DNA from 4 places in the Streptomyces sp. MCA2 genome. Region 4 is predicted to be linked to each of the others. Evidence: riboswitches for the same ligand, from Rfam matches in the RefSeq annotation. Region 4 holds a riboswitch; each other region holds the start of a gene.

What was found. A riboswitch is a leader RNA that binds a small molecule or an ion and turns the genes downstream of it on or off. The one in region 4 is predicted to bind cyclic di-AMP.
Positions count from the first base shown of each region.
Region 1: another riboswitch for cyclic di-AMP. It lies ahead of M8I34_RS25290 (M23 family metallopeptidase); the one in region 4 lies ahead of M8I34_RS27995 (C40 family peptidase).
Region 2: another riboswitch for cyclic di-AMP. It lies ahead of M8I34_RS16055 (M23 family metallopeptidase); the one in region 4 lies ahead of M8I34_RS27995 (C40 family peptidase).
Region 3: another riboswitch for cyclic di-AMP. It lies ahead of M8I34_RS32870 (C40 family peptidase); the one in region 4 lies ahead of M8I34_RS27995 (C40 family peptidase).

Region 1 covers NZ_JAMJFM010000033.1:16,022-21,902, reverse strand. Annotated here, with positions in the region: gene M8I34_RS25300 (pitrilysin family protein) at 1-244, shown strand, start outside; gene M8I34_RS25295 (pitrilysin family protein) at 283-1,665, shown strand; cyclic di-AMP (ydaO/yuaA leader) riboswitch at 1,875-2,030, shown strand; gene M8I34_RS25290 (M23 family metallopeptidase) at 2,044-2,823, shown strand; gene M8I34_RS25285 (GntR family transcriptional regulator) at 3,110-3,799, shown strand; gene M8I34_RS25280 (HPr family phosphocarrier protein) at 4,108-4,389, opposite strand; gene M8I34_RS25275 (GNAT family N-acetyltransferase) at 4,612-5,881, shown strand, end outside.
Region 2 covers NZ_JAMJFM010000016.1:136,399-142,279, forward strand. Annotated here, with positions in the region: gene M8I34_RS16035 (DEAD/DEAH box helicase) at 1-604, shown strand, start outside; tRNA gene M8I34_RS16040 (tRNA-Lys) at 781-856, shown strand; gene M8I34_RS16045 (PP2C family protein-serine/threonine phosphatase) at 1,223-2,341, shown strand; gene M8I34_RS16050 (DUF2332 family protein) at 2,473-3,687, opposite strand; cyclic di-AMP (ydaO/yuaA leader) riboswitch at 3,971-4,126, shown strand; gene M8I34_RS16055 (M23 family metallopeptidase) at 4,138-5,265, shown strand; gene M8I34_RS16060 (aldo/keto reductase) at 5,499-5,881, shown strand, end outside.
Region 3 covers NZ_JAMJFM010000053.1:14,617-20,497, reverse strand. Annotated here, with positions in the region: gene bioB (biotin synthase BioB) at 1-834, opposite strand, end outside; gene M8I34_RS32885 (8-amino-7-oxononanoate synthase) at 991-2,217, shown strand; gene M8I34_RS32880 (LysR family transcriptional regulator) at 2,370-3,284, opposite strand; gene M8I34_RS32875 (LysE family translocator) at 3,356-4,024, shown strand; gene M8I34_RS32870 (C40 family peptidase) at 4,158-4,631, opposite strand; cyclic di-AMP (ydaO/yuaA leader) riboswitch at 4,636-4,833, opposite strand; gene M8I34_RS32865 (hypothetical protein) at 5,111-5,419, opposite strand; gene M8I34_RS32860 (ATP-dependent Clp protease proteolytic subunit) at 5,425-5,881, opposite strand, start outside.
Region 4 covers NZ_JAMJFM010000039.1:52,632-58,512, forward strand. Annotated here, with positions in the region: gene M8I34_RS27980 (esterase family protein) at 1-175, shown strand, start outside; gene M8I34_RS27985 (C40 family peptidase) at 201-1,334, opposite strand; gene M8I34_RS27990 (hypothetical protein) at 1,659-2,012, shown strand; gene M8I34_RS27995 (C40 family peptidase) at 2,198-3,346, opposite strand; cyclic di-AMP (ydaO/yuaA leader) riboswitch at 3,354-3,538, opposite strand; gene pcrA (DNA helicase PcrA) at 3,829-5,881, shown strand, end outside.

The DNA.
Region 1 (5,881 bases), on a different contig from region 4:
GCTGGAGCGCGAATGGCTGGACCGGCTGGCCACGGTCAGCGGCCGCGCCGACGAACTGTGCCGCTTCGCCGTCCTGTTCGGCGACCCGCAGCTCGCGCTGACCGCCGTGCAGCGCGTCCTGGACATCACCCCCGAGGAGGTGCAGGCGGTCGCCAAGGCCCGGCTGCGCCCCGACAACCGCGCCGTGCTCGTCTACGAGCCGACCGACGCCGCCGACACCGAGGAAGGGGAGGCGGACCAGTGAGCGACGCCACCACCCACGCCGATTCCCCCGTGAGCAGCATGGACTTTCACCCCCAGCCCCAGGGCGGCGCGCCCAGGCCGTGGGCCTTCCCGGCCCCCGGCCGCAGCCAACTGCCCAACGGGCTCACGCTCCTGACCAGCAACCGCCCCGGCCAGCAGGTCGTCGCCGTCGAGATCAACCTCGTCGCTCCGCTGGACGCCGAGCCCGAGGGCCTGGACGGCGTCGCCACGATCATGGCGCGTGCCCTGTCCGAGGGCACCGACAAGCACGACGCCGAGGAGTTCGCCGCCGAGCTGGAGCGCTGTGGCGCCACACTGGACGCGCACGCCGACCACCCGGGTGTACGGGTGTCCCTCGAAGTGCCGGCGTCCCGGCTGCACCGCGCGCTCGGGCTGCTCGCCGACGCGCTGCGCGCGCCCGCCTTCCCGGAGAGCGAGATCGAGCGGCTGGTGCGCAACCGTCTCGACGAGATCCCGCACGAGCTCGCCAACCCGGCCCGGCGCGCCGCGATGGCGCTGTCCAAGGAGCTGTTCCCGGCCACATCCCGGATGTCGCGGCCGCGCCAGGGCACCGAGGAGACCGTCGGACGCGTCGATGCCGGGGCCGTCCGCGCCTTCTACGACGCCCATGTACGGCCCGCCACGGCCACTGCCGTCATCGTCGGTGACTTCACCGGCGTCGACCTGGACGCCGCGCTCGCCGACACCCTCGGCGCCTGGAGCGGCTCGACGGGCGAGCCGCTGAAGGCCTCGCCGATCGTCGCCGACGACACCGGCCGCGTGGTGATCGTGGACCGCCCCGGAGCCGTCCAGACGCAGCTGCTCCTCGGCCGTATCGGTGCCGACCGGCACGACCGGGTGTGGCCCGCGCAGGTCCTCGGCACGTACTGCCTGGGCGGCACCCTCACCTCCCGTCTGGACCGTGTCCTGAGGGAGGAGAAGGGCTACACCTACGGGGTGCGCGCCTTCGGCCAGGTGCTCCGCTCCACCGCCCCCACCTCTCCTGAGGGGGCCACGGGAGCCTCGCTGCTCGGCATCAGCGGCTCGGTGGACACCGCCTCCACCGTCCCGGCGCTGGAGGACCTGTGGAAGGTGCTGCGCACCCTCGCGGCAGAGGGGCTGACGGACGACGAGAGGGACGTCGCCGTACAGAACCTCGTCGGGGTGGCGCCGCTGAAGTACGAGACCGCGGCAGCCGTCGCGGGCACCCTCGCCGACCAGGTGGAACAGCACCTGCCGGACGACTTCCAGGCGCAGTTGTACGTCCGCCTCGCGGAGACCGGCACGGTCGAGGCGACGGCGGCGGCGGTCAACGCTTTCCCCATGGACCGGCTGGTGACGGTGCTGGTGGGCGATGCGGCGCAGATCGCCGAGCCCATCAAGGCGCTGGGCATCGGTGAGGTGACGGTCGTCGGCGGTTAGTCCCGCCATGTGACGGAAGGTCATATATCGACAAAGCGGCTCCCGTGGCGTTCGCGCCACGGGAGCCGCTGTATGTCCGGTTTATTGCGGCTGGTGCCACGGTTCTTGTGGCATCCCGCACAAAAAAGCGGATCTGTTTGCCGATTGAAAGTTGCCCCGTTTAGCGTCGGTCCGGCTGTTCGTCACAAGTCCGCCACAACAGTGGCACCGGGCAGTCATCGCCGAGTCCCCGTACGGCGCGAGCCAGGGGAGCCGGGGACCCAGTGTCCCTTGGGGTGAATCGGACTCCTCTCCGGAGGAGCCCGTAGGAGACCTTCCTGCTCCGAACCCGTCAGCTAACCCGGTAGGCGAGAAGGAAGGAAAGGACAAGCCAGCCACATGGCGTTCATCCGTGCCACCGGGAAGCACCGTCGTGCGAACCGCCCCGCTCGAACGACCCGCAGCATCGCCGGCATAGCCACCCTCGCGGCCGGCGGCGTTGTCGCCTCCGTGGCCTCGCCGGCGCTGGCGGCCACGGACGAGGCGCGCACCCACGACACCGGTCTCCAGCGGGCCGTCGTGCTGGGCGACGAGCTCGCCAACCATGTCGAGGCCCAGGCCGACGCGCAGCAGGCAGAGGCCGAGGCCGCCGCCGCGAAGGCCAAGGCGGAGGCCGTGGCCAAGAGGCAGGCCGAAGAGGCCAAGCAGCGTGTCGAAGCCGCCCGCAAGGCCAAGGAGCGCGCCGCCCGTGAGGCGGAGCGCAAGCGCCTCAACACCTTCGTCGCCCCCGTCGCGGACTCCTACGTCTCCACCTCGTACAAGGCCTCCAGCGGCCTGTGGTCCTCGGGCAGTCACACCGGTATCGACTTCCACGCCGCCTCCGGCACCAGCGTCCACGCGGTCAGCTCGGGCACCGTCGTCGAGGCCGGCTGGGGCGGTGCGTACGGCAACAACATCGTGATCAAGATGAACGACGGCACCTACACCCAGTACGGTCACCTGTCGTCGCTCGGCGTCTCGGTCGGCCAGCACGTCACCCCGGGCCAGCAGATCGGCCTCTCCGGCTCCACCGGCAACACCACCGGCCCGCACCTGCACTTCGAAGCCCGTACCGGCGCCGACTACGGTTCGGACATCGATCCGGTCGCCTACCTGCGCTCGCACGGCGTCAACGCCTGACCTCCGGCCTCGCCCGGCCGCGCGCCCCGCAGGCCCGCGTCGCACCGCGCATCCGACGGAAGCCCCGGCCACACGGCCGGGGCTTCGGCGTTATCCGGTGTGCGGCTGCGGTGTGCGTGCACCGGATACGCCGGCGACCCGCGATACGTCGGCAACCCGTGGCTGCTGGCCAAAAAATATCCATGAATAACCGGAGTCCTTCGGAAAAGCCGTTCCCGTCGAATAGAGTCACGGAAAAGTCGCCGACCGGCGGCGTTTCCAGGGGATTACGGCGGAGGCACGGAAGATGCGAGGCCATATTTCCGCGCATGCGGTGTGCACGGCGATTCGCGACGACATTGTCTCCGGCGCGCTGGTGCCGGGGAGCCGGCTGATCGAGGAGATCCTGGCGGCCCGGTACGGCGTCTCCAGAGTGCCGGTCCGTGAAGCGCTGCGTACGTTGCAGTCCGAAGGGTTCGTCACCACCCGCCACCACGCAGGTGCCTGTGTCGCCGAGCCCACCGAGCAGGAGGCCGCCGATCTCCTCGCCGTCCGCGCCCTGTTGGAGCCGCTGGGAGCCGCCCGTGCGGCCGCCCGCCGTAGCCCGGCTCACCTCAAGGTGCTCCGTGGTCTGGTACGGCTCGGCCGCGAGCGGGCCCGTCATGGCAACCCCGCCGATCTGCGCCAACTGGACGGCTGGTTCCACGAGACGCTGGCCCAGGCGGCCGGCAGCCCCAGTCTGACGGCCTTGCTCACTCAGCTGCGGCGCAAGATCGAGTGGATGTATGTGGTGGAACTGCCGGCCCGGGCCGGGGAGTCGTGGGACGAACACGGTGCGGTGCTGGACGCGGTGGCCCGGGGGGACGCGGAGCGGGCCCGCGCCCTGATGGCGGCTCATGTCGAGCGCTCACTCCCGGTGTACCGGCTGCGGCGCCCCGCCAAGACGGAGGTGAGGGATCCGAAACCACACGTCAACACGGCGCGTGCCCGCCCTTAACAAGGGCCCCGTATACAAAGAAGTGCGAATATTTCTCCGGCAGCCGGGGCGGCTTTCTCTATTCGGTCCGCCTTCAGCCCGAATTCCGCTGCCTGTTTTGCGGCAAGCGGGAGAGGGAGGGAGAAGGGTGCGCGCCAAATACTTTGCGTATTGCGGCGCATGTCGGGTCCCCCGGAATTTAGCTCCCCCGTGCCGTAATGCGTACGGCGCATGCGGTGAGCGCATATATCGATATCCCGGCCACAGGCGCAGCGACCGGATTCCGGCACACGGAAACGGCCCCGCCGCATGCAGAGGTCCTGGCGGACTCAGACGGTCTCGGGGAGCTCCTCGAGACCCTCGGCGACGAGCTTGGCCAGGCGGTCGAGTGCCTCCTCGGCGCCCTCGGCGTCGGAGGCCAGCACGATCTCCTCGCCGCCCTGGGCGCCCAGGCCCAGGACCGCGAGCATGGAGGCCGCGTTGACGGGGTTGCCATCAGCCTTGGCGATCGTCATCGGGACGCCGGAGGCGGTGGCCGCACGGACGAAGATCGACGCGGGGCGGGCGTGCAGGCCCTCGGCCCAACCGACATTGACGCGGCGCTCAGCCATGGTGTTGCCCTTCAAAGTCGTGACTGTTGTCTAGACCAGTCTCTCACGCTGCGGGAAGTGCTCCACAGCCCTGAGGCCTGGCCTTTTGCGGCTATTGGTCCTCCCAACGGAGGCACGGCCGACCGGCCGGTCCGTATGTCCATACGGCCGCGCCGGACTGCCCCGCATCCCGAGCGTACGCGCGCGGCGCCGGTTGTCGGTGCCCGGTCGTACGCTGTCGGCATGCAGAAGCCGCCGGACCACGCATACCCGACCCACTGGGAAGCCGACGTGGTGCTGCGTGACGGCGGCACGGCGCGGATCCGCCCCATCACCCCGGATGACGCCGAGCGGCTGGTCTCCTTCTACGAGCAGGTCTCGGACGAGTCGAAGTACTACCGCTTCTTCGCGCCCTACCCGCGCCTGTCCGACCGCGATGTCCACCGCTTCACCCACCACGACTACGTCGACCGGGTCGGGCTCGCGGCCCTCGTCGGCGGCGAGTTCATCGCCACCGTCCGCTATGACCGGATCGACGACCAGGGCCTGCCCGCCAAGAACCCCGAGGACGACCAGGCCGAGGTCGCCTTCCTCGTCCAGGACGCCCACCAGGGCCGCGGGGTCGCCTCCGCCCTCCTGGAGCACGTCGCGGCCGTCGCCCGCGAGCGCGGCATCCGCCGGTTCGCCGCCGAGGTGCTCCCCGCGAACTCCAAGATGATCAAGGTGTTCACGGACGCGGGCTACACCCAGAAGCGCACCTTCGAAGACGGTGTGGTCCGCCTGGAGTTCGACCTGGAGCCGACCGAGCAGTCCATGGCCGTGATGCGCGGCCGCGAGCAGCGCGCCGAGGCCCGCTCCGTGCAGCGCCTGCTCGCCCCGGGCTCGGTCGCCGTCATCGGTGCCGGCCGCGCCCCCGGCGGCGTCGGCCGCACCGCCCTGCGCAGCCTCCTGGACTCCGGGTTCACGGGGCGTGTGCACGCCGTCAACCACGCCTTCCCCGAAGACATGCAGCGGCTGCGCCCCGAAGACGTGCCGGCCGTCCGCGCCCTGCGGGAGATCCCCGACCCGGTGGACCTCGCCGTCATCGCCGTCCCCGCGGACCACGTCCCCGACGTGGTCCGCGACTGCGGTGAACACGGCGTCCAGGGCCTGCTGATCCTGTCGTCCGGTTACGCCGAAGCGGGCCAGGACGGCCGGGAGCGGCAGCGCGCCCTGCTCCGCCAGGCCCGCTCGTACGGCATGCGGCTCATCGGGCCCAACGCCTTCGGGCTGATCAACACCGCCCCCGACGTCCGGCTGAACGCCTCCCTCGCACCCCAGATGCCCGGCGCCGGCCACATCGGCCTGTTCACCCAGTCCGGTGCCATCGGCATCGCCCTGCTCAGTGGACTGCATGCGCGCGGCCCCGGTGACGGCGGTATCGCCGGTATCTCCGCCTTCGTCTCGGCCGGCAACCGCGCCGACGTCTCCGGCAACGACCTGCTCCAGTACTGGTACGACGACCCGGACACCG
Region 2 (5,881 bases), on a different contig from region 4:
CCGTCGTGACGACCGCTCGGGTGGCCGTTCTTTCGACCGTGACCGTCGCGATGACCGTTCCGGTGGTGGCTTCAACCGCGACCGTCGTGACGACCGTTCCGGTGGGCGTTCCTCCGACCGTCGTGACGACCGCTCGGGTGGCCGTTCTTTCGACCGTGACCGTCGCGATGACCGTTCCGGTGGTGGCTTCAACCGCGACCGCCGCGATGACCGTTCCGGTGGGCGCTCCTTCGACCGTCGCGATGACCGTTCCGGTGGTGGCTTCAACCGCGACCGCCGTGACGACCGTTCCGGTGGGCGCTCCTTCGACCGTCGTGACGACCGTTCCGGTGGCGGCTTCAACCGCGACCGCGGCGACCGTCCGAGCCGTCCGTTCAACCGTGACGACCGTTCCGGTGGCCGTCCGGCCTCCGGTGGCTACCGCTCCGGTGGCGGCGACCGTCCGTTCAACCGTGACGACCGTTCCGGTGGCCGTCCGGCCTCCGGTGGCTACCGCTCCGGTGGCGGCGACCGTCCGTACGGCCGTCGTGACGACCACCGTGGCGCGACGACCGGCTCCATCGGCCGCCGTGACGACAAGCCCCGTTGGAAGCGCAACGGCTGATCATCCAGGCTGACCGCAGGGCCCGTACGCACTCAAGTGGCGTACGGGCCCTGCGTGTTGAGCGGGGGTGCCGACCCCGTGGAGGTCCGCCGAAGGGGCCTGTGGCACCCTTCGGGGCAGCCTGATCCCTAATGCCTTCGGGCTGTGGCACGTCCTCGGGCTATGCTGCTCGGTGCGGGCCATTAGCTCAATTGGCAGAGCAGTGGACTTTTAATCCATTGGTTCAGGGTTCGAGCCCCTGATGGCCCACCAGAAGTGGACGGGAGAACCGTCCGGCCTGCTGAGCAGGACCCGAAGGGCCCGGACCGTATGCGGTCCGGGCCCTTCGCGCTGCCCGGGCCGTGAGCGGCCGCCAAGTGGGCCTGAGGGGGGCGATCTTGTGCTGTCGGCTGTCGGCTGTCGGCTGTCGGCTGTCGGCTGCGGACTGCTGACTGCCGTCTGGGGTCTGCCGTCTGCTGCCCTGGCCTGTCCCGTGACCCGTCCGGCCCCTGAGGATTCGCCGCCCGGTGCCGTACCGGAAACGCTGGGGACATCGACGCGGCCGCCACCACGGTGCTCGTACGGACGGGCGGGAGCGGGAAGAGGCCGGTGCGGATGCTCCAGGACGAAGCGCCTCCCATGGATGAGGGGGAGCGGCGGGTGCGCCGCGGCCGGCGGGCCCCCTCCGGCCGCTACCTGATGCGCAGGCTCCCCGCCCTTCTGATCGTCTGCGGCCTCGCCCTCGGCATCGGCATGCCGGCCGGCTACACCGCCGCCCCCTTCTTCTGTGCCGCCCCGCTGGTCGCCGCCTCGCTCTCCTCCCTGCGTACCACCGCCGTCGCGGCCCTGGCCGCCGTGCTCGGCGAGATCTGGGCCGTCACCTACCGCGGCGCCGCACCCGGCTACGGCGAGTCGCTGGCGGAGACGGCCATGGTCTTCGTCATCGCGCTGCTGGCCCTCGGCGTCAACCGGGTCGTCCGGAGGAGCGATGCCCACCTCGCGTCCGTACGGGACATCGCAGAGGCCGCCCAGCGCGCCGTACTGCCCACGCCGCCCGAGCAGCTCGCCGGCCTCGCCGTAGCCGCCCGCTACGTGGGCGCGCGGGCGGATGCCCGGATCGGCGGCGACCTCTACGCGGTGCAGGACACCCCGCACGGCGTACGGCTGATCGTCGGCGACGTACGGGGCAAGGGGCTGGAGGCGGTGGAGGCCGCGGTGATCGTCATCGGGGCCTTCCGTGAGGCGGCGGAACAGGAGACGACCCTGGAGGCGGTGGCGGGCCGGCTGGAGCGGGCGCTGCAACGGGAGGGCGGGCGACGTGCGGGGCTCGACCAGTTCGAGGGGTTCACCACTGCCGTCCTGGCCGAGATCCCCGCCAACGGGCAGTCCGTACTGCGCGTGCTCAACCGTGGCCACCCGTCCCCACTGCTGCTCACCCCGGACGGCGGTCTGCGCGAGCTGGTGCCCGCGGCGCCGGCGCTGCCCCTGGGGATGGGCGAGGTGGCGAGCTGGCCGGACCGGTCGGACGAGACGTTCTTCCCGGCCGGTGGCCTGCTGCTCTTCTTCACCGACGGGGTGACCGAGGCCCGCGATCTGCTGGGCCGCTTCTACAACCCGTCGAGCAGACTGCGCGGCCGCCGCTTCACGGGCCCGGACGACCTGCTGGAGACCCTCGTCGAGGACGTCGCACGGCATACGGGCGGTGCGCCGGCTGACGATATGGCCTTGTTGGCGGTGCAGCGGCCGATGGGGGTGTAGCGGTCGAGGGGGCATGGCGGCTGGTGGGGGTGTAGCGGCCGGTGGGGGCATGGCGGCCGATGGGGGCGTGGGGAGGCGTTGCGGGGTGCCGTGACGGGGCGTATGGGGGCGTGTGCGGGGGCGTCGTCCGTTCAGCCCCCGGCCAGGCCCTCCGCGCCCGGGAGCCGTCGCAGGATCTCGCCGTGGGGACCGGTGAGCGCGACCGGGCGCTCGTCCAGGGCGAGGGTCAGCAGTGCGTCATCCGGGTGCGGTGGGTGGTGCGCCGGCGGGGTGGTCCAGGGCAGGACGGAGTGGTGCTCGTTGGCGAGCCAGTGCCCGCCGCCGGCCCGGCCGTCCAGCAGCGACCGTACGAGCCGTGCGAACTCCTCGCGGCGGGCGGGCGGGAGGTGGATCAGCGCGTCGGTGTGGAAGACGACCAGGGTCGCCTCGGGCGGCGCCTCGGCGGCGAGCGCGGGCAGCTCGTCGAGCAGATCGCCGCGCACCATCCGCGGCCGCGGCACCGACCGCACCGCGTCGACGGCCGCGGACAGCCGCGCCGCCCGCGCCCCGTCGCCCGGCCAGACCAGTGCCTGTAGCCAGCGCAGATCGTCCGGTTCGGCAGCCGGGTCGAGCGGGTCGAGGCCGATCCCGCCCCGCCAGACGATGTGGGGCAGCCGGTCGGGCAGCTCGTCGGCCGGCCATCCCGTACGGCACCCGAGCACCAGCGGATTGCCCGGCTCCCCTACCTCGGCCCGGAGGGGGTCTGGTCGGTGGGCGTCTCCGTGGAGGGCGTCTCCATGATGGACGTCTCCTTGGAGGGAGTCTCCCGGGAGGGCGCCTCCCGGGAGGGCACCCCCGCCCGCGCCCCGGTCGTCCTCGTAGCGGTAGTGGTAGCGATAGCGGTCGGGGTGCAGACACAGGCCCGCCGACGTGCCGACCTCCAGCAGCGCCAGCGGTTGCGGCAGGCGGGCGAGCAGTGGCAGCAGCGTGGCGCAGTGGGCCGGCTCGTCGGTCCGGGCGGAGCGCTGCATGATCACCGCGCGCACTTCGTCCCAGTGCCGGATGGTCCACTCGCGCCAGCGCCCGTACGCCATGTCACCGCGCGGGCCCAGCTCGGCGTGCGGCCCGTCGAGATAGCGGACGGCGGCGAGCAGGAGGTCCGGCTGCTGTTTGTCGCCGGCCGGCAGCGACCCCGACAGCAGATCGCAGAGCTCCGGGTCGTGGCCGATCCGCGCGCTCAGCTCCTCATGCGCGGTGCACCGCCCCCGGGCCTGACGCCAGGAGAACTCCCGGTACCGCCCCGCCACTCCCCAGGCGCCGGCGGCAGCGCTCTCGACGTTCCCGGTGTTCCCGACGTTGACGACCATGATCCGACGTTACTGCTCTCACGTTCCGTAACCGAGGGGCACCCCTCCGCATAACAACTGACGCACAATCAACGGGAGATCGTTTAGAGGTGGACGGTCAACTCGCCCGTTTTGCGGCCATGGTGGCCGAAAAAGTCCATGCCAAACCTTGTGCGGAGACGACAGGGATTCACGGGAAGGCTTGGAATTCGGCTGCGATCTCTATTACTGTCCGATAACGCAGCGCGGTCGTCCCAGCCGTCGCAAGAGGCGGCACCGCGCGCCGACGCCGAATCCCGCACGCGCTTTTCACGCACCTCCAGCACCTCGAACTGCACCAAGGGAACCGGGGAACCACTTCCTTGGGGTGAATCGGACGCCCTCCGCCAGCGGGCGCCCGTAGGAGACCTTCCTGCTCCGAACCCGTCAGCTAACCCGGTAGGCGAGAAGGAAGGAAAGGAGAGCGCCCCCGTGGCGTCCAACAGGCCTGCCCCCGAGGGTCCGTCCGCCTACGACCTCGATCACCGAGGTGCCTTTCAAGGCCCCGGTGATGCGGACAACATGAACGACGGACCGTGGGAGGAATGGAATCCCACCGAGGACTCCATCCGCTCCGTCCGCGGCAAGCACCGGGTGGCCAAGCAGCGCGGCGGCGGACTCGCCCGCAGCGGCACGGTCCTGGGCGTCGGCGTCATCGCCGCGGTCGGCGCCGGCGGAATGGCCACGGCCGAGGGCCGCCCGGCGGTTCCGATCTCCATGCCGGACGTCGGCGGAATGGCCGACGACCTCGCCGACAAGCTCCCGGACGCCGAGTCCCTCCCCGGCGTCGGCGACCTCATATCGGACTCGGACTCGGGCACGGACTCCGCCGCGGCCGCGGCCTCCGCGACGGACGGTGCGGTTCAGGACGTTTCCGGCCCCCTGACCCAGGCCTCCCGGACGGACTCGGGCACGGGCGCCGGCGAGGCGCTGCGCAGCCGCATCCTCCAGCAGGCCGACGCGCAGCAGGACGCGGCCGAGCACGAGGCCCGTGAGGCCGCCGAACACGCCGCTTTCCAGCAGGCCGAGACCGAAGCCGCCACGCACCAGAAGTCGGCCGAAAAGGCCGCAGCAGCCAAGAAGGCGGCCGAGATGGAGGCCAAGCGCGAGGCCGAAGAAGCGGCCCGCCGGAAGGCGGAGGCCGCCCGCCTCGCCAAGCTGGCGAAGAACTTCATCGCGCCGGTCTCCTCGTACACCCTCACCGCCGGCTTCGGCCAGGCCGGCGACCGCTGGGCCGCGGACCACACCGGACAGGACTTCGCCGCGCCGACCGGCACTCCCGTCAAGGCCGTCCACTCCGGCACCATCACCCAGGCCGGCTGGGCCGGCTCGTACGGCTACCGCATCGTCCTCACCCTCGACGACGGCACCGAACTCTGGTTCTGCCACCTGTCCTCGATGGTGAAGACCTCCGGCAAGATCAACACGGGCGATGTCATCGGCCGCGTCGGCGCCACCGGCAACGTCACCGGCCCGCACCTTCACCTGGAGGTGCGCCCTGACGCCGGGGACCCGATCGACCCGATGCCGTGGCTGCGCGATCATGGCATCAATGTGTGACGTACGGCTTCAGGGCAGGTGTGATGCGGGGCCTCAGGGTGTGACGCGCGGCTTCAGGGCTGGCGTGGCGCGTGGCCTCAACGTCTGGCGCGTGGCCTCAGGGCGTGACGTGCGGCCTCAAGGTATGACGCGCGGCTTCAACGTGTGACACCTCTGGTGACACCGCTGACGGACGTGGCTGCTGGGGGGCAGCGGAAGGAATAACTCCGCGCCCCCCGACGCTGCCACCACGCATGACCGCGACACAAAGCCCCCGAAACCACCGGCCGCTCGGCTCGCTCACCGTTTCCCTGCTGTCCCTCGGCGGGAACGTCTTCGGCTGGACGGCCGACGAAGCCGACTCCTTCGCCGTGCTCGACGCCTATGTGGCGGGCGGTGGCAACTTCATCGACACCGCCGACGCCTACTCGGCCTGGGTCCCCGGCAACAAGGGCGGCGAATCCGAGACGGTCCTCGGCAACTGGCTGGCCTCCCGCGGCAACCGCTCCGATGTCGTCATCGCCACCAAGGTCGGCGCCCACCCGGACCTCAAGGGCCTGTCCGCCGCCACCATCAAGTCCGCGGTCGACGGATCCCTCACCCGTCTGCGCACCGACTACATCGACCTCTACTACAC
Region 3 (5,881 bases), on a different contig from region 4:
TTCACGGCCGCCGGCCAGCCGTACCTCGATGTCCGGGCAGACGAACCGCACCATCGCCAGGATGCGCAGCGCGCGCTGCGGGGTGAGGTTCCATTCCTTGGCGAGCGGGGTGCCCTCGAACGGGATCAGGAAGTTCACCGGAACGGAGTCCGGGTCCAGCTCGCGCAGCGCGTAGACCACATCGACGAGGTCGGCGTCGCTCTCGCCCATACCGGCGATCAGCCCGGAGCAGGCCGACATACCGGCCGCCTGGGCCTGCTGGACGGTGGAGACCCGGTCCGAGAAGTCGTGCGTGGTGCAGATGTCGCCGTATGTGGCTTCCGAGGTGTTGAGGTTGTGGTTGTACGCATCGGCGCCCGCCGCACGCAGCCGGCCGGCCTGGCCGTCGGAGAGCAGACCGAGGCAGGCGCAGACCTCCACGCCCTCGTTCTGCTCCTTGATGGCGGAGATCGTCTCCGAGACGCGGTCCACGTCCTTGTCCGTGGGGCCCCGGCCACTGGCCACCAGGCAGACGCGCTTGGCGCCGCCGGCCACCCCGGCGGCGGCCGCCTTGGAGGCGTCGTCGGGCTTGAGCCAGGTGTACTTGAGGATCTCGGCCTTCGAACCCAGCCGCTGGGAGCAGTAGGAGCAGTCCTCGGGGCACAGCCCCGACTTGAGGTTGACGAGATAGTTGAGTTTGACCCGCCGCCCGAACCACTGGCGGCGCACCTTTCCGGCCGCGGCCACGACATCGAGCAGTTCGTCATCGGAGGTGGCCAATACAGCCAGTGCCTCTTCGCGGGTCGGCAACTCGCGCCGCAGTCCCTTGTCCACCAGTGTGTTCAGCAGGTCCATGGCGTTGATCCTGACGCACGCCACCGCTCCCGGCCAAGGAGGATTCCCACAACGAGCTGCGATCGAGGTGTGTGTATCGCCACACCGTGCGCCTGCGGAACGACCGCTAACGTCTATCGACAGCCCACAATCGAAGCCGACAGACGAAGGAAGCCGATGCCGCAGGACTCCGCCCCGTCGCTGCTTCGCGACACCTCCCCGGCGAGGCTCACCGAGCCCTCCGCCGAGCCCGCCCGTGCGGCGTACGACGCGGCCTTCGACTGGCTCGATACGGCCTGCGCCGAGCGCCGGGACGCCGGACTCGTCCGCACTCTGCGCCCCCGCCCCGCCGACTCCCCGCTGCTCGATCTGGCCGGCAACGACTATCTAGGGCTCGCCCGGCACCTGGAGGTCACCCGTGGTGCGGCCCAGGCCGCACACCGCTGGGGCGCCGGCGCGACCGGCTCCCGGCTGGTCACCGGCAGCACCGAGCTGCACGCCCTGCTGGAGACGGAACTCGCGGCATTCTGCGGCTTCGAGGCCGCTTTGGTGCTGTCCTCCGGCTATGCCGCAAATCTCGCCGCCGTCACGGCACTCACCGCCCCGGGCGCCCTGATCGTCTCCGACGCGGGCAACCACGCCTCCCTCATCGACGGCTGCCGGCTCTCCCGGGCCCGTACCCAAGTCGTTCCGCACGCCGACCCGGAGGCCGTACGTGCCGCGCTGACCGGCCACGACGGCCGGGCGCTCGCCGTGACCGACTCGGTCTTCTCGGTCGACGGGGACGCCGCGCCGCTCCCCGCGCTGGCCGAGGTCTGCCGGACACGGGGAGCCGGGCTGCTCGTCGACGACGCACACGGCCTGGGGGTGCTGGGCGAAGGGGGCCGTGGCGCGCTGTGGGCGGCCGGACTCGCGGGTGACGGTGATGTGGTGGCCACCATGACGCTCTCCAAGTCGCTCGGCTCCCAGGGCGGTGTGGTGCTCGGACCGGCCCGGGTCATCGAGCATCTGGTCAACACCGCCCGTTCGTTCATCTTCGACACCGGTCTCGCCCCGGCGGCGGCGGGCGGTGCCCTCGCGGCGCTACGGCTGCTGCGCCGTGAACCGCAGCGCGCCACCCGGGCCGTGCGGATCGCTCAGGGGCTGCACGAGCGGCTCACCGCGGCGGGTCTGACGGCGGTACGCCCGGACGCGGCCGTGGTCTCCGTACGTGCCCCCTCGCCGGAAGCGGCGCTCCGGTGGGCCGCCGACTGCCGTGCGGCCGGGCTCGCGGTCGGCTGCTTCCGGCCGCCGTCCGTGCCCGACGGGATCTCCCGGCTGCGGCTCACCGCCCGCGCGGACCTGACGGCTGCTCAGCTCGACCGGGCGGTCGGCACGATCGTGGCCACGGCGCCGACGGGCTGAGCCGGCGACCGTGCGGAGCGGTACGGCGGCCGGCCCCGCGGCAGGCCGCCGTCCGCGGAACCGTCTGGCCCCTGTGCCGTCTGTCCGCGGAACTGTCCGTCCGTGAGACCGTCCGTCCGCCGCGGCCGTCCGTCCGCCGCGGCCGTCCGTCGTCACGGCGCGGGGGAGTGGCGGGTGAAGGCCCCGCGCAGCAGGGCCCGCAAGGTGTCGGCGGCCGGGGTGCCGCCGGGGCGGTAGGCCACCGAGATCCGGCGGTGCAGCTCCGGTGGGTCCAGCCGGCGGACCCCCAGCGGTGTCATCGACCCCTCCGCCACCATCTCCGGAACCACCGCCACCCCGAGCCCCGCGCTCACCAGCGCGCACACCACGGCATAGCTCGGCGACTCACAGCGCACCGCTTCACTGGCCCCGGCGGCCGCCAGCGCCGACTCCACCTCCCGCCGGTTGGGATTGGCCGGCGCCATGCTGACCAGCGGCTGACCGGCCAGCTCGGCGAGCGGCAGTCGTCCGGAGCCCGCCGAGAGGGCATGGCCGGGCGCCGTGACCAGCACCAGCTCCTCGGTCAGCAGCGGTTCCAGGCGCACTCCCTCCGGCGCCGGCATCGCCTCGCCCGGCACATACTCATGTGTCAGCGCCAGATCGACCTCGCCCAGCGCCACCGCCGCGGTCGCCTGCGGCGGTACGTACTCCGTCACGCTCAGCTCCACATCGGGGTGCGCCCGCCGGAACGCGCTGAGCGCGGGCGGCAGCAGATGCGTGCCGGCGGTCATGAACGTGCCGACCCGCAGCCGGCCGCCGGACAGCCCCGCCAGCCGGGACAGCTCGTGCCGCGCCTGATCCAGCTCGTCCAGGACCCGCCGGGCCCGTACCAGCAGCAGCTCACCGGCGGCCGTCAGCCGAGCCCCGCGATGGTGGCGCACCAGGAGCGCCGTCCCGGCCTCCCGCTCCAGCTTGGCGAGCTGCTGGGAGAGCGCGGGAGCGGTGTAGCCCAGCCGGGTGGCGGCCCGGGTGATCGAACCGGCCTCCGCCACCGCTACCAGGGCGGCCAGCCGTGTGGGGTCGTACATAAGAATCTCTTTAGGCTCTCCAAGAACATTGCCAATACCTATTAAAGGCTCGGACCGGCGATGCTGCACTCATGGACGGACAGCTGATCGCCTTCACCGGAGTCGCCGCGGGCATGGTCGCCATGCCGGGCGCGGACTTCGCGGTCGTGGTGCGCAATGCGCTCGACTCGCGCCGGGCGGGGGTGGCGACCGCCGTCGGAGTCGCGGGCGGGCTGCTGGTGCACACCGCCCTGGCGGTGGCCGGGCTCGCGGCGGTGCTGGTCGCCGTGCCCACACTCTTCGGAGCCGTCCAACTCCTCGGCGGCGGCTACCTGTTGTACCTCGGTGTCCGCGCCCTGGCCGCGGCCTTCCGCCGCCGGGCGGCCACCACGGACGGTACCGACGGCCCGGCCGGCACCGCACCGGCCGACGGCCCCCGGCCCGCCGCTCTGCTGGGCACCACGCAGAGCCTGCGGCAGGGCTTTTTGACCAATGCGCTCAACCCCAAGGCCCCTGTTCTCTTCCTCAGCCTGCTCCCGCAGTTCGTCCCGGCGGGACAGCCCGCGCTGCCCCGGACGCTGCTGCTCGCGACGATGGTCGTCGCCATGGCACTGGTGTGGTTCCCCGCCGTCGCGCTGCTCGTCGACCGGCTGGGCGTCTGGCTGCGCCGCCCGCGGGTGGCCCGTGCCCTGGAGGCCACCACCGGGGCGCTGCTCACGGCGCTGGGAGGCATCCTGCTGGTGGAGCTGGCGCTCGCCTGAGGGCGGCGCACAACCGAACCTTCTCCGGCCGGTCCACGACAGCCACGACCGCCGTGCGGCACCTCAGCACCTCGGCGCCCACCGGCACGAACCCGGCGGCGACAATTCACCGATCGTGAGATGAACGGCCAGGTCAGTGCACCCGCCCGTACCAGACCGAGCGGCTCCAGATCCGTTCCAGCCGCACGACGCTCCCGGCCTTGGGCGCATGCCACATCCGGCCCCGGCCCGCGTAGATACCGACGTGGTAAATACCGCTGCGCGAGTGGAAGAAGACCAGGTCACCGCGGCGGCGCGAGGAGGCCGGGATGTGCCGGGTGCGGCTGTACTGCGCGGCGGCGGTGCGTGGCAGGGCCCGCCCGGCGCGCTTGAACGAGTACACCGTCAGCCCGGAACAGTCGAAGGCGTGCGGCCCTTGGGCGCCGTACCGGTACGGAGATCCTCCCTTGGAAGCCGCGATCCGCAGCGCATGGACGGATACGGACGCGGCTTCGGCGTTCCCGGCCGCTCCTGGAGCCATGGTGGTCCCGCCGAGGGTGACCAGCGTCAGAGCGGTGACGGTGCCGGCGCGCGCCAGCAGATTCGGCGTATGCATGCGCACGGTCATGCGCAAACCCTTCGTCAGCCGCCTGCGAAGGAAGACCTGTCGGGTTCGGGCAGGCGAAGATGCCCGGCCGTATGCACGGCTTCACCCCAAGGAGCCCTCGGCCGTGAAGGCCGGGCCCCGCTCTGCTCGGGTCCTCCGCTCCCGCCGATCCACATCGTCGACCGGAATCCGGCACGGCGGCGGGATTAGGCGCCCGTCCGGACCGCCCCGTCGCTGTGGCGGGGTCTTGTCGTCGAAGGGATCGTCACGCACCCAGCACCCGAATTCCGAGCTGAAAATGCCGTATGTGAGATGGGTCACAATTGACCCGAATGGTTAGATTTGTTCCCTCAGCTGCCGCGGCGCGGGGTCTTGCACCCCCCGGACCAGGGGCGAAACATCAAGGGCCGGAGAAAATGTGTCCGCCCCGCGCAATTCGTCACCTCCCCACATCGGGCGCGGACGCTACGCCGTATGTGCAGCCTCCGGCGCGTGTCGCGTCAGATTTCCTCGGGTGGCGGCACCGTCACCAGCCCGGTCCGGCGTTCGCCGTCCAGCACCCGCAGTGCCCGGGTCAGCGTTCCGCGGTGCACCTCGCTCTCGCCCCGGCTGTGCATCAGTGTCAGCGCGTCCCGTAGGCGGGTCGCCTTGCCCACCAGGGCCTGGGCGGCGCGCAGTCCGCTGTAGGTGCCACCGCAGCGGGTGGGGTTGATCCGGCCCAGCAGGTCGATCACCTCCAGATAGCTGTCGATCAGCTCGCCCTCGGCGCGGGTCAGTGCGGGCAGCGGCGGCGGTTCGGGGGGCAGCATCGGGCTCACCGCGCCACGGGCCCACGGACCGACTGCTTGCGGTTGCGGGTGAGTCCGTCGATCAGGCCGTACTCCTGAGCGGCGAGGGCGTCGAAGATCTTGTCGCGTTCGATATCGGCGGCGATCCGCTCGCGGGGCTGGCCGGTGTGCCTGGCCAGCATCTCCTCCAGCACGTCGCGGGTGCGCAGCATCTCCTCCGCCTGGATCTGGAGATCGGTGGCCTGCCCCTGGACCGGTTCGCTGAACGACGGCTGGTGGATCAGGATCCGGGCCCCGGGCAGTGCCAGCCGCTTGCCGGGCGCGCCGGCGGCCAGCAGTACGGCGGCGGAGGAGGCGGCCTGCCCCAGGCAGACGGTCTCCACGTCGCACGACACGAAGTTCATCGTGTCGTAGATGGCGGTCATCGCGGTGAACGAGCCGCCGGGGGAGTTGATGTAGAGCGAGATGTCCTGCTCGGGCGCG
Region 4 (5,881 bases):
GGGCGCCGCGGGCGACGGCTACCAGGCCGGTCTCGGGCTGCGGCAGTTCGCGCAGCTTCCGACCACGGTGACCGTGCAGCAGATCTCGTCGGGCGCGGGCGGCCACACCACGGTGGTGTGGAAGAACCAGGTACCGCGGATCTTCCAGTGGCTGGGGACGCAGCTCAGGGCGTGAGCGGGCGGCACCGCCCTCGTCGCCCCTACGCCGGCCGGGTCGCCGCCGCGAACGGCATCTGGTCAATCGGCGCGATCCGCACCGGCGCCCCCGGGTGCGGCGCGTGGATCATCTTGCCGTCCCCGACGTAGAGCCCCACATGGCTGATCCCGGAGTAGAAGAACACCAGGTCACCAGGGGCGAGTTGGGACCTGTCGATGCGTGGTCCGGAGCTGATCTGGGTGTAGGTCGTACGGGGCAGCGCGACCCCGCCGGCCTTCCAGGCGGCCTGGGTCAGCCCCGAGCAGTCGAACGCGGAGGGTCCCGTCGCGCCCCAGACGTACGGCTTGCCGAGGGCGGCGTAGGCGAAGGCGACGGCCCGCGCGGCACGGGGGTCGGCGGCCCGCGCCGCGGCCGCGGCGGCTTCCGGGCCGGTGTCGGCGCGAAGGCCGTCCCCGCGCCCGGTCCCGCGGTCCGCGCGGCCCTCGCCGGCGCCGGCGTGCGCACCGCCCCGGCCCGCCATCCGCTGCCGCTGCTCCGCGGTCAGCCGGCTGAGCAACTGCTCGGCGGCGCCCAGCTTGTGGACGACCGTGACCCGGTGCTTCTTCAGCGCCGCCTCGGTGTCCGCCAGCCGCTCCGCGGTCTCCTCGGCCCGCCGCTGGATCTGCCGTACGCTGCCGAGCCGGCGCGCGTAGCCGGCCACCGCGGTCGCCTGGTGGCTGCCCGTGCGCTGGAGGACCGCGGCGCCGTCCAGGTAGCGCTGCGGGTCCGCGGACAGCAGCAGCCGTACGGTCGGGTCGATGCCGCCGGAGCGGTACTGGCTCGCGGCCATGGTGCCCAGTTCGCTGCGGGCGGCGTTCAGGTTCTCGGTCCTGCGGGCGGCCTCGTCCTGAAGCCTGCTCAGCTCCTCGCGTGCCTTCTCGGCGGCTTCCTTCGCGCCGTTGTAGCTCTGCGTGGCCACCTCTGCCTCCTGGTACAGCACGTCGACCCGGTTCTTGACCTGGGCGGGGGTGGGCTGGGGTGCGGCCTGGCCGGTGCCGTCGAGGCCGGCGGCGGTGGCCGCACCGGCCAGGGCCAGGGTGGCGGCCGTACGGGCGGTGCGCGCGCTGCGCGAGCCGCCGGTGAGCGCGGCGAGCGGATGCTGCCGCGGCTTGCGGTGCGAGGCCACGGTGGCCGTCACTTCCTTCCCTTCGAGCCGCGGGCCCGGCGGCGGTCCGTAACGAGGGAACGGACCGCCGCCGCACCTCTCGGCGGGACGGCCGACAGGACGCCGGTGGGAGGCCGGCGATGGCGGGGAGTCGGCCGCCTGGAGGAGGACGCTAAGCCTGTGCGTCACGGCAAGGAGTCCGCTTGCCCGGGATTGTTCGCTTTCGACCGTGACCGGTGCACGGGTGACCATGGCACCGAGGCCGCACGGCCGGGACCGGGCCCGGCCTGACCGAAGCGGCGATTGTGGGCGCCCTGCCGGAAGGGCCGTGCTATGCGGCGGCTACGATCCAGCACTATGGACGTAGTAATCAATATCTTCGTCGGCCTGCACATCATCGGCATCGCCTCCCTGCTGGGCGGCTTTCTGACCCAGATGAAGGCGATGAGCGCGGGCACCGCCCGCTTTGTGCCCGCGATGCTGCACGGTGCGCTGACGATGCTGGTCACCGGCATCGTGCTGGTCGGCCTCAACCAGGCCCAGGACCACAGCCTCAACAACATCAAGCTCGGCATCAAGATGGCCGTTCTGGTGGTCATCCTGGCGCTGGTCTACGTCAAGCGGGACGAGGAGAGCGTCGCCAAGCCGGTCTTCGGCGCGGTCGGCGCGCTGACGGTGGCCAACATCTTCATCGCGGTGCTCTGGACCTGAGCGGAGCGGCCGGCGGCGCGGTAACAGGGCCCCGCGCTCCGGGATGAACACCCCTCCGCGGCACCCGGGAAGAACGCCCCTCCACAGCACACCGCGCGGTCCTCGCACTCCGTTTCGGGAGGCGACGGCCGCGCGGTGGCGTGTGGGGGGTGACCGTGGGGGGTGGCCTGAGGGGGAGCGGGGCCTCAGCCCGGGCGGACGCTCCCGTAGATCGGCATGTAGTAGATCGACTCCTCCCGGACGTTGGCGCCCGGGTGCGGGGCGTGGATCATCTTGCCGCCGCCTATGTACATGCCCACGTGGCTGATGTCGTCGTAGAAGAAGACCAGGTCACCGGGCTTGAGATCCTTGGTGGCGATCCGCTGGCCGACCTTGACCTGGTCCCAGGTGGTCCGCGGCAGATCGACGCCGGCCGCCTTCCACGCCGCCTGGGTCAGCCCCGAGCAGTCGTAGGAGCTGGGGCCGGTGGCGCCCCAGACGTACGGCTTGCCCGTCTGGGCGCGGGCGAAGGCGAGCGCCTTCTCGGCCTTGGCGGAGGACGAACCTCCGGTGGAGCCGTCGTCGGTGCCGCCACCGGTCTGCCCGCCGGACGGGCCACCGCCGTCGTGCTGCCGCTGTCGCTCCCGCTCCTGCTGCTTGCGCGCCTCCTCCTCGGCCTTGCGCTTGGCAGCCGCCTCCTTGCGGCGCTCCAGCTCCGCCATCCGCGCCTTCTCCTGGGCGGTCAGCCGGGACAGCAGCTGCCGGGCCTCGGCCAGCTTGCCCTGCACGGACCGCTTGGACTCCTTGAGGGAGGCCTGCGACGTCTGGAGCCGCTCCAGGCTGCGGGACGCCTCCGCGCGCTGCCGGGCGGCCGCCGCCTGCTGCTCCTGGTAGTCGGAGACGGCCTGCTTCTGCCGGCCGGTCATCCGCTCCATGAGGTGGCTGCGGTCGAAGAACTGCTGCGGGTCCTTGGCGAGCATCAGCTGCGCCGTCGGGTTCAGGCCGCCGGTGCGGTACTGCGCGGAGGCGAAGGTGCCCAGCATGCGCCGGGACTCGTTCATCTTCTCGGCGCGCTTGGCGGCGGCGTCGAGCAGGCCGTCCACGGTGTCGCGCTGGGCGTCGGCGCGCTCCTTGACGGCGTTGTACTTCTGGGTGGCCACCTCGGCCTCGTGGTAGAGGCCGTCGACCTTCTGCTTGACCTCTTCGATGCCGGGCTTGGGCGCCCGGGGTGCCGCGTTGGCGGACTGCGAGAGCAGCGTGGCCGAGGCGAGGGCGGCGGTGGTGAGTCCGACCGCCGTACGACGGCCTCCGGGTGAGGCGAGAATGCTGGTGCGCGGCTTGCGATGCGACGCCAAGGCCGGCGACTCCTTCCGTGGACCGCCTACCGGGTTAGCTGTCGGGTTCGGGCGGTGTCGCTGACGGAAGGCTTGCCCTACGGTCCGGACCTCCGCCGACGGCGGCTGCCCGGATCGATTCACCCCGGTGGTGCTGGTGGGTCCCCGGCTCCGGATGCCTCAGGGCAGGGCCGGACTCGGCGTGGGCGGCCCGTGCGGACGCTGTCGTCCACGGGGAGGCGGGCTGCCTGAGCGAGGACGTTAGCCAACTCGTGTGGCTCCTGTGAAGGCTGATGTTCGATATGCCCGAAACCTTTTCGTGACCTGAACGCGATGCGGGGGTTGTTGTGGCAGATGTCGGATTCGGGTAGACGACGCGGTGCCCGGTCTGTGAAGGGCCCGGCCTCCTGACCTGCCGCGGCGCCACGGCCCGCTCCGTATGCGTCCCGCAATTGCCTACTCCGCGGCGGGCTGTCAGTGCGGCAGCCTAGACTCGGTGGGCGATGAGCAGCCTCTTTGACGACAGCTTCCTGGCGGACCTCGGCCACAAGGGCGAGGAGGAGCACCAGCCGCCTCCCGAGGACGAGCACGGCCCGGCCCCGGAGGAGATCCCCGCCGACCTCTTCGGCGGGCGGTTCGACGCGCCCGCCCCCAGAGAGGCGTTCTACCGCGACGGCGCCGCCCGTCCCGCCCTCGACCCGGCGACGCTGCTGGAGGGGCTCAACGACGAGCAGAAGGCCGCCGTGGTGCATACCGGCGGCCCGCTGCTGATCGTCGCCGGCGCCGGCTCCGGCAAGACCCGGGTGCTGACCCACCGCATCGCGCATCTGCTCGCCGAGCGCCATGTCCACCCCGGCCAGATCCTCGCGATCACGTTCACGAACAAGGCCGCCGGTGAGATGAAGGAGCGTGTCGAGGAGCTCGTCGGCCCGCGCGCCAACGCCATGTGGGTCTCCACCTTCCACAGCGCCTGCGTCCGCATCCTGCGCCGCGAGTCCAAGAAGCTGGGCTTCACGTCCTCCTTCTCGATCTACGACGCCGCCGACTCCAAGCGCCTGATGGCCCTGGTCTGCCGTGATCTGGATCTGGACCCCAAGCGCTACCCGCCCAAGTCCTTCAGCGCGAAGATCTCCAACCTCAAGAACGAGCTCATCGACGAGGAGACCTTCGCCGGGACGGCCGCCGACGGTTTCGAGAAGACCTTGGCCGAGGCGTATGCCATGTACCAGGCGCGGCTGCGCGAGGCCAACGCCCTGGACTTCGACGACATCATCATGACGACGGTCAACCTGCTCCAGGCCTTCCCCGATGTCGCCGACCACTACCGCCGCCGCTTCCGCCACGTCCTCGTCGACGAGTACCAGGACACCAACCACGCCCAGTACACCCTCGTCCGCGAGCTGGTCGGCCCCGCCGAATCCGCCGCCGAGCTGTGCGTCGTCGGTGACGCCGACCAGTCGATCTACGCCTTCCGCGGCGCCACGATCCGCAACATCCTCCAGTTCGAGGAGGACTACCCGGACGCGACGACGATTCTGCTGGAGCAGAACTACCGCTCCTCGCAGACGATCCTCTCCGCCGCCAACGCGGTCATCGAGCGCAACGAGAACCGCCGCCCCAAGAACCTCTGGACCGACGCCGGCGCCGGCCCCAAGATCACCGGCTATGTCGCCGACACCGAGCACGACGAGGCCCAGTTCGTCGCCGACGAGATCGACCGGCTGACGGATGCCGGTGACGCCAAGGCCGGCGATGTCGCCGTGTTCTACCGCACCAACGCCCAGTCCCGTGTCTTCGAAGAGATCTTCATCCGGGTCGGGCTGCCCTACAAGGTCGTCGGCGGCGTCCGCTTCTACGAGCGCAAGGAGGTCCGCGACGTCCTCGCGTACCTGCGGGTGCTCGCCAACCCCGAGGACACCGTCCCGCTCCGCCGCATCCTGAACGTCCCCAAGCGCGGCATCGGCGACCGCGCCGAGGCGATGATCGACGCCCTGTCGCTGCGCGAGAAGATCACCTTCCCGCAGGCGCTGCGGCGGGTCGACGAGGCGTACGGCATGGCGGCCCGCTCCGCCAACGCCGTCAAGCGCTTCAACGTCCTCATGGAGGAGCTGCGCACCATCGTGGAGTCCAAGGCCGGACCCGCCACGATCCTGGAAGCGGTCCTGGAGCGCACGGGCTACCTCGCCGAACTCCAGGCCTCCACCGACCCGCAGGACGAGACCCGGATCGAGAACCTCCAGGAACTCGCCGCCGTGGCCCTGGAGTTCGAGCAGGAGCGTGGCGAAGACAATCCGGGCACCCTCTCCGACTTCCTGGAGCAGGTCGCGCTGGTCGCCGACTCCGACCAGATCCCGGACGAGGACGAGGAGGGCAGCGGCGTGATCACCCTCATGACGCTGCACACCGCCAAGGGCCTGGAGTTCCCGACGGTCTTCCTGACCGGCCTGGAGGACGGCGTCTTCCCGCACATGCGCTCGCTGGGCCAGACCAAGGAGCTGGAGGAGGAGCGCCGGCTCGCCTATGTCGGCATCACCCGCGCCCGCGAGCGGCTCTACA